One region of the Mycolicibacterium chengduense genome, then DNA from elsewhere that is predicted to be linked to it. Evidence: predicted binding sites of a transcription regulator. Region 1 holds the regulator's gene; the other holds the start of a gene.
What was found. The regulator LexA, encoded in region 1, represses DNA repair genes until DNA is damaged. The targets are predictions, from matches to a motif close to CGAACANNTGTTCG.
Positions count from the first base shown of each region.

Region 2: the regulator LexA is predicted to act here: its motif matches at 2,924-2,937, upstream of cofD (2-phospho-L-lactate transferase).

Region 1 is NZ_JAWQNH010000006.1:205,961-210,746, reverse strand. Features, by position in the region: gene SBI67_RS22955 (alpha/beta fold hydrolase) at 1-109, shown strand, start outside; gene SBI67_RS22950 (PhzF family protein) at 137-838, shown strand; gene nrdR (transcriptional regulator NrdR) at 869-1,333, opposite strand; gene SBI67_RS22940 (LysM peptidoglycan-binding domain-containing protein) at 1,408-1,986, opposite strand; gene lexA (transcriptional repressor LexA) at 2,235-2,909, shown strand; gene SBI67_RS22930 (sunset domain-containing protein) at 2,917-4,786, opposite strand, start outside.
Region 2 is NZ_JAWQNH010000005.1:176,339-181,124, forward strand. Features, by position in the region: gene SBI67_RS19385 (NUDIX hydrolase) at 1-353, opposite strand, end outside; gene SBI67_RS19390 (coenzyme F420-0:L-glutamate ligase) at 350-1,714, opposite strand; gene cofD (2-phospho-L-lactate transferase) at 1,711-2,718, opposite strand; gene SBI67_RS19400 (WhiB family transcriptional regulator) at 3,200-3,451, shown strand; gene SBI67_RS19405 (metallopeptidase family protein) at 3,512-3,934, opposite strand; gene SBI67_RS19410 (DUF3499 domain-containing protein) at 4,066-4,500, shown strand; gene SBI67_RS19415 (phosphomannomutase/phosphoglucomutase) at 4,600-4,786, shown strand, end outside.

The DNA.
Region 1 (4,786 bases):
GCGGCAGTTGTTGCGTTCGGGCATCAGCGAGAAGGCGATCAGCGGGTCGCTGGACACCCGGGTGGCGGTGCTCGACGCGATCGGCGGGGACGAGCGAAGCGCCACCTGACGCGCGTTCCCGCCTACGATCGGTGGCATGGCGGTCGAAGTGAGCGTGCTGCGTGTATTCACCAATCCCGAAGGCGAGTTCGGCAATCCGCTCGGCGTGGTCGACGCCGCGACCGTCGACCCGGCTGACCGGCAACGGTTGGCCACCGAATTGGGCTACAGCGAAACCATTTTCGTCGACGTACCCGCCCCTGGTGCGACGACGGCGAGCGCGCATATCTTCACCCCCGCCGTCGAGCTTCCGTTCGCCGGCCATCCGACCGTCGGTGCGGCGTGGTGGCTGCGCGCACGCGGCATCCCCGTTCGGACCCTGCAGGTGCCGGCCGGCCTGGTGCAGGTGGAGTACCGCACCGACGATTCCGGTGCCGACCTCACCGTGATCAGCGCGCGGGCCGAGTGGGCGCCGGAGTTCGCGATCTACGACTTGGCGTCGGCCGACGAGGTGCTGACTGCCGACCCGGGCGATTACACCGGCGATGTCGAGCACTACGTCTGGGCGTGGACCGATGCCGCCGCCGGCGAGCTGCGCTCGCGCATGTTCGCCCCGAATCTGGGCATCGTCGAGGATGAGGCGACCGGCGCGGCCGCGGTCCGCATGACCGACTATCTCAGCCGCGATCTGCACATCACCCAAGGCAAGGGGTCCCGGATCGACACCTGGTGGGATCCGCAGGGCTGGGTGAAGGTCGGCGGCCGCGTCGTGCACGACGGGAATACGGTGCTGGACTGACGGCGCCGGGTTGCCGGCAGCACCCGACGGTCAGCCGGGACTGGTCACCTTGCGGTGCGCGCGCAGTTCGGCGATCTCGCGCTCGAAGTCTTCGGCCGAGCTGAACGAGCGGTACACCGAGGCGAACCTCAGGTAGGCGACTTCGTCGAGTTCCCGTAGCGGTCCGAGGATGGCCAGCCCGACCTCGTGACTGGGAATCTCGGGTGAGCCCGCGGCCCGGACGGCGTCCTCGACCTGTTGGGCCAACAGATTCAGGGCATCATCGTCGACCTGCCGGCCCTGGCAGGCGCGGCGCACGCCCTTGATGACCTTCTCACGGCTGAACGGTTCGGTGACTCCGCTGCGCTTCACCACGGCGAGCACGGCGGTTTCCACGGTGGTGAACCGGCGGCCGCATTCCGGGCAGGAGCGCCGGCGGCGGATGGCCTGGCCCTCGTCGGTCTCACGGGAGTCGACGACGCGGGAATCCGGGTGGCGGCAGAACGGACAGTGCATCACCGCTCCTTCGCCGTGCCGCATGTCGACCAGATCGAACGTCTCCGAGCCTACCTGCACCACGCTCGGGCGGCTCAGCCGATCGGCGCGATGAGGGTCTGGCCGGCCAGCACCGCGCTCGAGTCCAGTTTGTTGAGCTCCTTGATGCGGTCCACCACCGAACTCACCGGTGCGTCGGGCGCGACCCGCTGCGCCACGTGCTGCAGCGTCTCCCCCGCCTCGACCTGGACGACCGAGAGTCGGGTGGGCACCTGCACCGCGGTGTCGCCGACGCCGCCGCCCACCTGGGCCACCAGACCCAGCCAGACCGTGATCGCCGCGGCGATCAACGCCAGCACGACGGTGGTGACCGGGGTGATCGGACGCCGGCGGCGCGATGCCCGCGACATCAGCACACCGGTGCCCCGGTAACCGAACGCAGCCCCGGCCGGCCGGCGCACCTGCGGACGGCGACGGCGCACGACGACATCGCGCGGCAAAGGCCACACCTCGGCAGCAGCGGGCCGACGGAGCGCCACCCGGGCCCGCCCGAAGTCGCGGTCCTCGAATGGCGCCTCGAACTGAGCCTCGAAGCGCGAATCGCAGCGGGGATCGCAGCGGGGATCGAACGCATCATCGAATTCGGTGCCGAATCGGGTGTCCATGACGGTCATCGTGTCGCCTTTCCTGGGATTTCCTGCCGGTTGTTCGCTCTTGTGTTCGAAGATAGTCGATCACGTGTTCGATGGGTAGAACATGTGATCGAACTGTTGCAAACGATAAAGGCACCCACCGACAAGTCCCTCAGAACACATAGGCCACAGCAGCCTCATAGGTCCCACAGGCCCCAGGCCTGCCCTAGAGGCGACACGCCTCGAACACATGTTTGATTAATGCCGGTGGTGCGACTAGATTCGGCGCCATGAGCGAGCACACCGACACCCCTGAACCGCGGTCGGGACTCACCGAGCGGCAGCGCACGATCCTCGAGGTCATCCGCGCGTCGGTCACCAGTCGCGGGTATCCGCCCAGCATCCGCGAGATCGGGGACGCGGTCGGTCTGACCTCCACGTCATCGGTGGCCCACCAGCTGCGCACCCTGGAGCGCAAGGGCTATCTGCGCCGCGACCCCAACCGTCCGCGTGCGGTGGATGTCCGCGGCGCAGACGACGCGGTGACGCCGATCGTGGCCACCGATGTCGCCGGATCGGATGCGCTACCCGAGCCCACTTTCGTGCCGGTGCTGGGCCGGATCGCCGCGGGCGGGCCGATCCTGGCCGAGGAGGCCGTCGAGGATGTCTTCCCGCTACCGCGCGAACTGGTCGGCGAAGGCTCGCTGTTCTTGCTCAAGGTGGTCGGCGAGTCGATGGTCGACGCTGCCATCTGCGACGGGGACTGGGTCGTGGTGCGCCAGCAGAACGTCGCGGACAACGGCGATATCGTCGCCGCCATGATCGACGGTGAGGCCACCGTCAAGACCTTCAAACGGACCAGCGGTCAGGTCTGGCTGATGCCGCACAACCCGGCGTTCGACCCCATCCCCGGCAACGACGCGGTGGTGCTCGGCAAGGTCGTGACCGTCATCCGCAAGATCTGACGCGCGGTCACTCCGCGCGGACGAATCCGTTCGTCACCGCGAATTCCTCGCTGGCGAACCAGATCTCGGCCGGCGTCTGGTCGTACCCGGGCGTTCCCGGAGTCCAGTACAGGCCGGTGCCGGTATCGGCCTTGACCAGGTAGCCGTCGGGCGCGCGGAAGGGATCACTACCGGCCGGCCGCACCGCGGTGCGCGCCGGATCCGGTTCTTCGATCTCGATGGCCGCATGCCGCCCGCTCGGGAAGTCGGGTTCGTAGGTGGAGCGCGGAACGGGAGGCAGGCCGCCCGCCAGGCTCACCCCCGTCGTCGGCGGTTCGGTGTCGGCCTCGATCGACGGTTCTGCGGTGGGTTCGGCAGCGGGTACCGCGGTGGGTTCCTCTGCGGGGGCGTCTGCGGGTACGTCGTCCGGGGCATCGGACTCGATGCGCGTCGGCGCCGTGTCGACGAAGTCGGCGTCATCGACATCCTCGGGGTCGGCCGCCTCGGTCGCATCGTCGGCCGTGGGCGTCGACAACGCCCACGGGCTGTGCGGCGCGTACCCACCGGGTTCCTGACCGAAGCCGGCCGGGCCGCTCTCGTAGTCGTCGGGCTCGTGCGAGTCGTAGCCGTCATCGTCACGTCCGGCCTCGCCGCGCTCCCTGTCGAAACCGGTCTGGCCGTATCCGGCGCTGTCATAACCGGCGTGCTCGTAACCCTCGGGCTGGTACCCCTCGTGGTAGCCGGACTCGTACTCGTCGTAATGGTCGCCGGCGAAGTGCTCGTCGCGGGAACGCCGATTGCGCAGCACCGCCACCGCGATCAGGCCGATCAACGCCAGCAGCGGAATCAGGCCCAGCAGCCACCACCAGCTCCAGGCGTACCACTTCTTGCCGTCGCCACCGGTGGGCTCAGCGGCCGGCGCCTTCGGCGCATCCGCGCCCGGTACCTCGAGTCCGGCCAGTCGCGACTGCAGGCTCGCAGGTTCGGTGCTGAAATCGTGCGTCGTCCGATTCCAGGAGATACTGCCGCCGCTGAACTGTTGACTGACGACGTCACCATTCTCGGTTTGGTCGCCCTTGGGGGCGCCCAACTCACCGGTCGCCCCGCCGAGCTTCTGCCAGGCGGCATTCATCGCCCCGCGCACGATCACCGCGCCGAAGTCGGGCGTCCAGAAGATGACGGGCTGGTCGGCGGCGGCGAACGGCACGAACCGGCTGGCCGGCGCCAGTCCCCCGTCGGCCTCGCTGGCCGTCGGGAATCCCAGATCGCCGGTCGGGCCCCCGACACTCTCGTACTTGGCCAGTACCTGCCCGGTCACCACGTTGGCGCCGGTGGCCGGGCTGTAGAAGATCTTGCCGCCGGCGAAGTTCTGTCCCACACCGTCGGAGCCGATGGGGTACTGCCCGCCGTCCGGCGCGCCCAGCGGGCCGAGCGCACCCCCGGCCGCGCGGCGCGCGGCGGCGATCTCCGACGTGGCGTCCGAGGGCACCTCCAGCCCGGCAAGCTGGTCGGCCAGCTCGGGCGGGTTCGTGGTGAACTGCTTGGTCTTGCGGTTCCACGACACCTCACCACCGGTGAACTGCTGCGAGATCACGTCCCCGCGCGACGTCTCGTCCCCGGACGGCACCCCGAGCACCGCGGCCGAACCGCCGAGCTTGTCCCAGGCGGCGTTGATCGGACCGCGCACCACCCGCGCCCCGTTGTCCGGTGTCCAGAAGATGACGGGCTTGTCCGCCGCGCTGAAGGTGGTGTTGCGGCTGTCGGGTGCGCGACCCGGCCCCTCGTCGATGGTCGGGAAGCCCAGATCGCTGTCCGCCGGCCCACCCAGGGCCTGGTACTTGTCGAGGATCGCGCCCGTCATGATGTGGGCGCCGGTCTCCGGGGTGAAGAAGATCTTG
Region 2 (4,786 bases), on a different contig from region 1:
AGCGGGTGCACGTGCACGCGTGCCAGCCCGGCATCCAGGCGCAGCCCGACGATCCCGGATTCCTCTGTCGCCTCGCGCAGCGCGGCGGCGGTGATGTCGACGTCCTCGTCCTCGCAGTGCCCACCCAGTTGCAGCCAGCGCCCGATCCGCGGGTGCAGGGTCAGCAGTGCCTGGGTGCCGGAGTCGTCGAGCACCAAGGCCGACGCCGTGATGTGGCCGGGTTCGCAGGCTCGCCGGCAGGCGTCCGGGCGGCCCAGCACGAAGGCCAGCACCGCGTGCCGCAGGGCGTCCTGCTCGGAATCGGGTGCATCCCAGCGGGTCAAGGTGTCGACGACGGAGGCGTGCAGGGTCATCTGATCAGCAGCAGACCGTCGGTGCCCGCCGGCTCCCGCGGCGCGGGCGGTTCGAGTGGATGGCCGATCGCGATGGCGCCCAACGGCTCCCAGTCCTGGGGTAACTCGAGCTCCCGGCGGACGGTGTCGGCGGCGAAGATCGTCGACCCGATCCAGCAGCTGCCCACCTCCCGGGTGGCCAGGGCCACCAGCAGTCCCTGCACCGCGGCGCCGGCGGCCACGGTGAACATGGTGTGTTCGGCGGCCGTGCGGGCCGGGTCCGGATAGCTGTGCGCACCGTCGGGAACCATGAACGGGATGACGACTTCGGGGGCGTCGTAGAGGATCTGGCCCCGGCCCACCCGCCGGGCGACGTCATCGGGGGAGCGCCCGTCACCGCTGAGATCGGATTCCCAGCGCCGCTTCATCGCATCCAGAAGTCTTGTGCGGATGGCCGGTTCGCGCAGCCAGACGAACCGTACGGGACGGGTGTGATGCGGCGCGGGCGCCGTCAGCGCCTCGGCCACTGCCGCCTCGATCAGGGCGGGGTCGACGGGGTCGGGCGCGAATCGGCGGATGGAGCGGCGCAGCAGCTGGGCCTGGCTGCGGCCCAACGCGATTGCCTCGGCGGTACCCAGCCAGAACAGGTCGTCCTCGCCGTTGCGCACCAGGGTGCGGCCGCCGGAGCCGTCGTCGTACAGGGTCAGGCCGCGCACCACGGCCACCGGGACACCGGTGAGCTTGCCCTTCACCAGATCCGCGGCGGCGGCCAGTTCGTCGGCGACCGCGATCTCGGTGACGATCAGTTCGTTGCCGAAACCGTCGTGCGAGCCGCCGTATCCGTGCAGTACTCGCAGACCGGCCGCGCCGATGGCGACATCGGTCTGGCCGTTGCGCCAGGCGCGGCCCATGGTGTCGGTGACCACGACGCCGACCCGGACCCCGAGCCGCTGGGCCAGGCCGTCCCGCACGGCGGCCGCGCTGCGGTCCGGGTCCACCGGCAACAGCGCCAGTTCGGCGGCGTCGACGTTGGAGCCGTCCACGCCGGCCGCGGCCTGGATCAGCCCGAAGGCGTTCTCGGTGATCAACGTGCGGCCCTTGCGAGCGAGCACGCGGACGGCCTCGTCGTCGATGAGTTTGCGGCGCAGCGCGTCCCGTTGCTCGGGGTCCGACGGTGCGGCGACGATCCGCCCCTCGGCCTTGGACAGCACCTTGCTGGTGACCACGACGACATCGTCGTCGCGCAGCCAGTCGGCGGCGGCGGCGATGGCCGCCGCCACGTCGTCGCCGGGCCGGAACTCGCCGAGGCCGTGGACGGGAATGATCTCGATTCCCGCCGAGCTGCCGTGGTCGGTGCCATGGTCGGTGTGCGCCGATGTCACAGTGTCAAGCCTGCCAACCGGATACCGGCGCGCACCATCTCGGCGGTGGCGGCCGGATCGGTCATCAACAGTGGCGCCTGCTGCACCCGCACGCCCTCGATGTCGGCGGTGTCGCCCCGGTCGATCAGCCAGCCGTCCAGGATGCCGGTGCCGCTGCGGGCGCCGAAGTGCGCACCGACACCCTGCGACGAGGATTCGACGCCGATCACCCGCAGGCATTCGTCGGCCATCCCGCGCAACGGCTTTCCGGCCACGATGGGGGAGTACCCGATCACCGGGGCCGCGGTGGAGCGCAGTGCGCCCCGGATGCCGGGGACGGCCAGGATGGTCCCGATGCTCACCACCGGGTTGGACGGCGCCAGCAGCACGACATCGGCGCCGGCGATGGCCTCGAGCACACCCGGTGCGGCGGTGGCCTTGTCGGACCCCACGAAGGCGAAGCTGTGCGTCGCGATCTGCGCGCGGTAGCGCACCCACCACTCCTGGAAGTGGATCGCCCGGCGTTCGCCGTCGGGATCGGTGACCACGACATGCGTTTCGCTGCGGTCATCGGTGACGGGCAGCAGCCGTGCGCCGGGCTGCCACCGGTCGCACAGCGCCTCGGTCACCTGGGACAGCGGATAGCCGGCGCGCAGCATCTGGGTGCGCACCAGATGGGTGGCCAGATCGCGGTCGCCGAGGCCGAACCAGTCCGGCTGCACGCCGTAGGCGGCGAGTTCCTCCTTGGCGTGCCAGGTTTCGTCGCGGTGACCCCAGCCGCGTTCGGGATCGATTCCGCCGCCCAGGGTGTACATGCAGGTGTCCAGGTCCGGGCAAATACGTACGCCGAACATCCAGGCGTCGTCGCCGACGTTGACCACGGCGGTCAGTTCATGCTCGGGCGTCTGACCTTCGGCCGCAGCCGGGCTGTCGTGGCTGGCAAACTGCCCCAGCCCCAACAGATGCTGCACGCCGAGCAGGAACCGGGCGCCACCCACGCCGCCGACCAAAACGGTGACTTTCACGCTTCAGACCCTAGGCCAGCGCGCCGGTGTGGCCGACATCGCGGCGGATGTGGCGAACACGCCGGTGCAGGGACACGCCGGATCTATGTCACGAGATGGTATGAAAATGCCTTCCACCGCTTGACCCTGGCAGCTAACAAGTGTCTAATCACATCAGTGTCATTTCGCGGTTGCAGCCCCGGTTTCGGTGTCGCAGACCAAGATTCGATCACATGTTCGAAGGTGTTCGACAGTGAGCGTATCGGGGATGGCCTTACACCACAATAGTGATGGCGGGAGTGGAGCTCCGTAGGGCTCCAATATGGGGACTATTAATCAGGTGAGGAGGCGGAACATGTCTTTTGAGCAGGTCAATTTCGACCGCGTGCTCCGGTTCGACGACCGGCAGCTCGGTTCAGTGGACAACGAACCGCACACCACTACCGGTTCGGTGCCGTTCGAGGTGACCGGACGCCCGCAATTGAGTTTGGTGCCGGAACGGATGGACTTCGACGCGGTGGCGGCCGACGAAGACGACGATCAGTGGCAGGAGCGCGCCCTGTGTGCGCAGACCGACCCTGAGGCCTTCTTCCCCGAAAAGGGCGGCTCCACTCGCGAGGCCAAGCGCATCTGCCAGGGATGCGAGGTTCGTGATCGCTGCCTGGAGTACGCGCTGGCCAACGATGAGCGATTCGGCATCTGGGGTGGGTTGTCCGAGAGGGAGAGACGCCGCCTCAAGCGCGGCATCATCTGACGCAAGAACGGCTCGGCCTCCCGGCTGAGCCGTTCTGCGTAGGTGGGTCTGTATGGGTGGCTAGTCGTCGTCGATCGATGGGTCGATGACCGACGGTTCGACGCCCAGATAGGTGGCCACCTGAGCCACCAGTACCTCGTGCAGGAGATCCGACAGATCGTCGGTGTCCTTGGCTCGGCGTTCGATCGGCTTGCGGAACAACACAATTCGTGCCCGGGTGGAGTTCCCGCGGACATCGACGCCGGCCGGGATCAGCCGGGCCAGGGCGATCGGACCGTCGGCGACCACCTCCGGCGGCCACTGCACGCTGTCGGGATCCTTGGGCGCGATCCGCGGGATCTCGTCGACCGCGACGTCGAGGGTGGCCACCCGGTCATGCCAGCGCCGCTCGATCGGTTCGTAGGCTTCCAGCACCGCCATGTCGAAACGTTCGGCCCGGCTGCGCCAGCCCGGCACGGTCGGCGGCAGCAGCGGCCCGCGCATATCGCGGCCGCGGCGTGATCCGCGATGGTTGCGCTGCGCCACGCATGAGATGGTAACGGTTGGAGATCGGCGCTCGTCGCACTGCGCGTGTCCGGGTGCCCGCGACGTTTCCGCACGATAATCTTCGCAGCGTGAATGTTCCCCGTCGCTGCTGCCGGCCCGGGTGCCCGCACTACGCCGTGGCGACGCTGACCTTCGTCTATTCGGACTCGACAGCCGTCGTCGGACCCCTGGCGACCGTGTCCGAGCCGCACTCGTGGGATCTGTGCGTCGTCCACGCCGGACGGATCACCGCGCCGCGCGGCTGGGAGTTGGTGCGCCATGCCGGGCCGTTGCCCGCGCACCCCGATGAGGACGATCTGGTCGCGCTCGCCGACGCCGTGCGGGAACGCCACGACGGCCTGCCCTCGATGGTGAACGGCGTGACCGCGGGCTTCTCCGACCCGTCGACAGGTGTTCCCGGGGGCGCGTTGATCGCGCCGCCGATCCGCCGCCCGGAGACCAACGGACGCCGCCGCGGCCACCTCCGGGTGCTGCCCGACCCGCCGGAGACCGGCGCCGAATAGCGCACCGGCGGGACCTGCGGCGGTGGAATACCGGAGCCACTAGGCTGGCTGCCAAGTCACCATTCCCCACCCCGGTCGATCCAGAGAGCGAGGACAGCCATGCCTCGGCCCGCCGCCGCCGTGAATGCTGTGATCAAGGCCTACGACGTACGCGGCCTGGTCGGAGAGCAGATCGACGAGGCGTTCGTGCGCGATGTCGGAGCCGCCTTCGCCCGGCTGGTGCGCGAGGAGCCCGCGACCCAGGTGGTCATCGGGCACGACATGCGCAGCAGCTCACCCGCGTTGT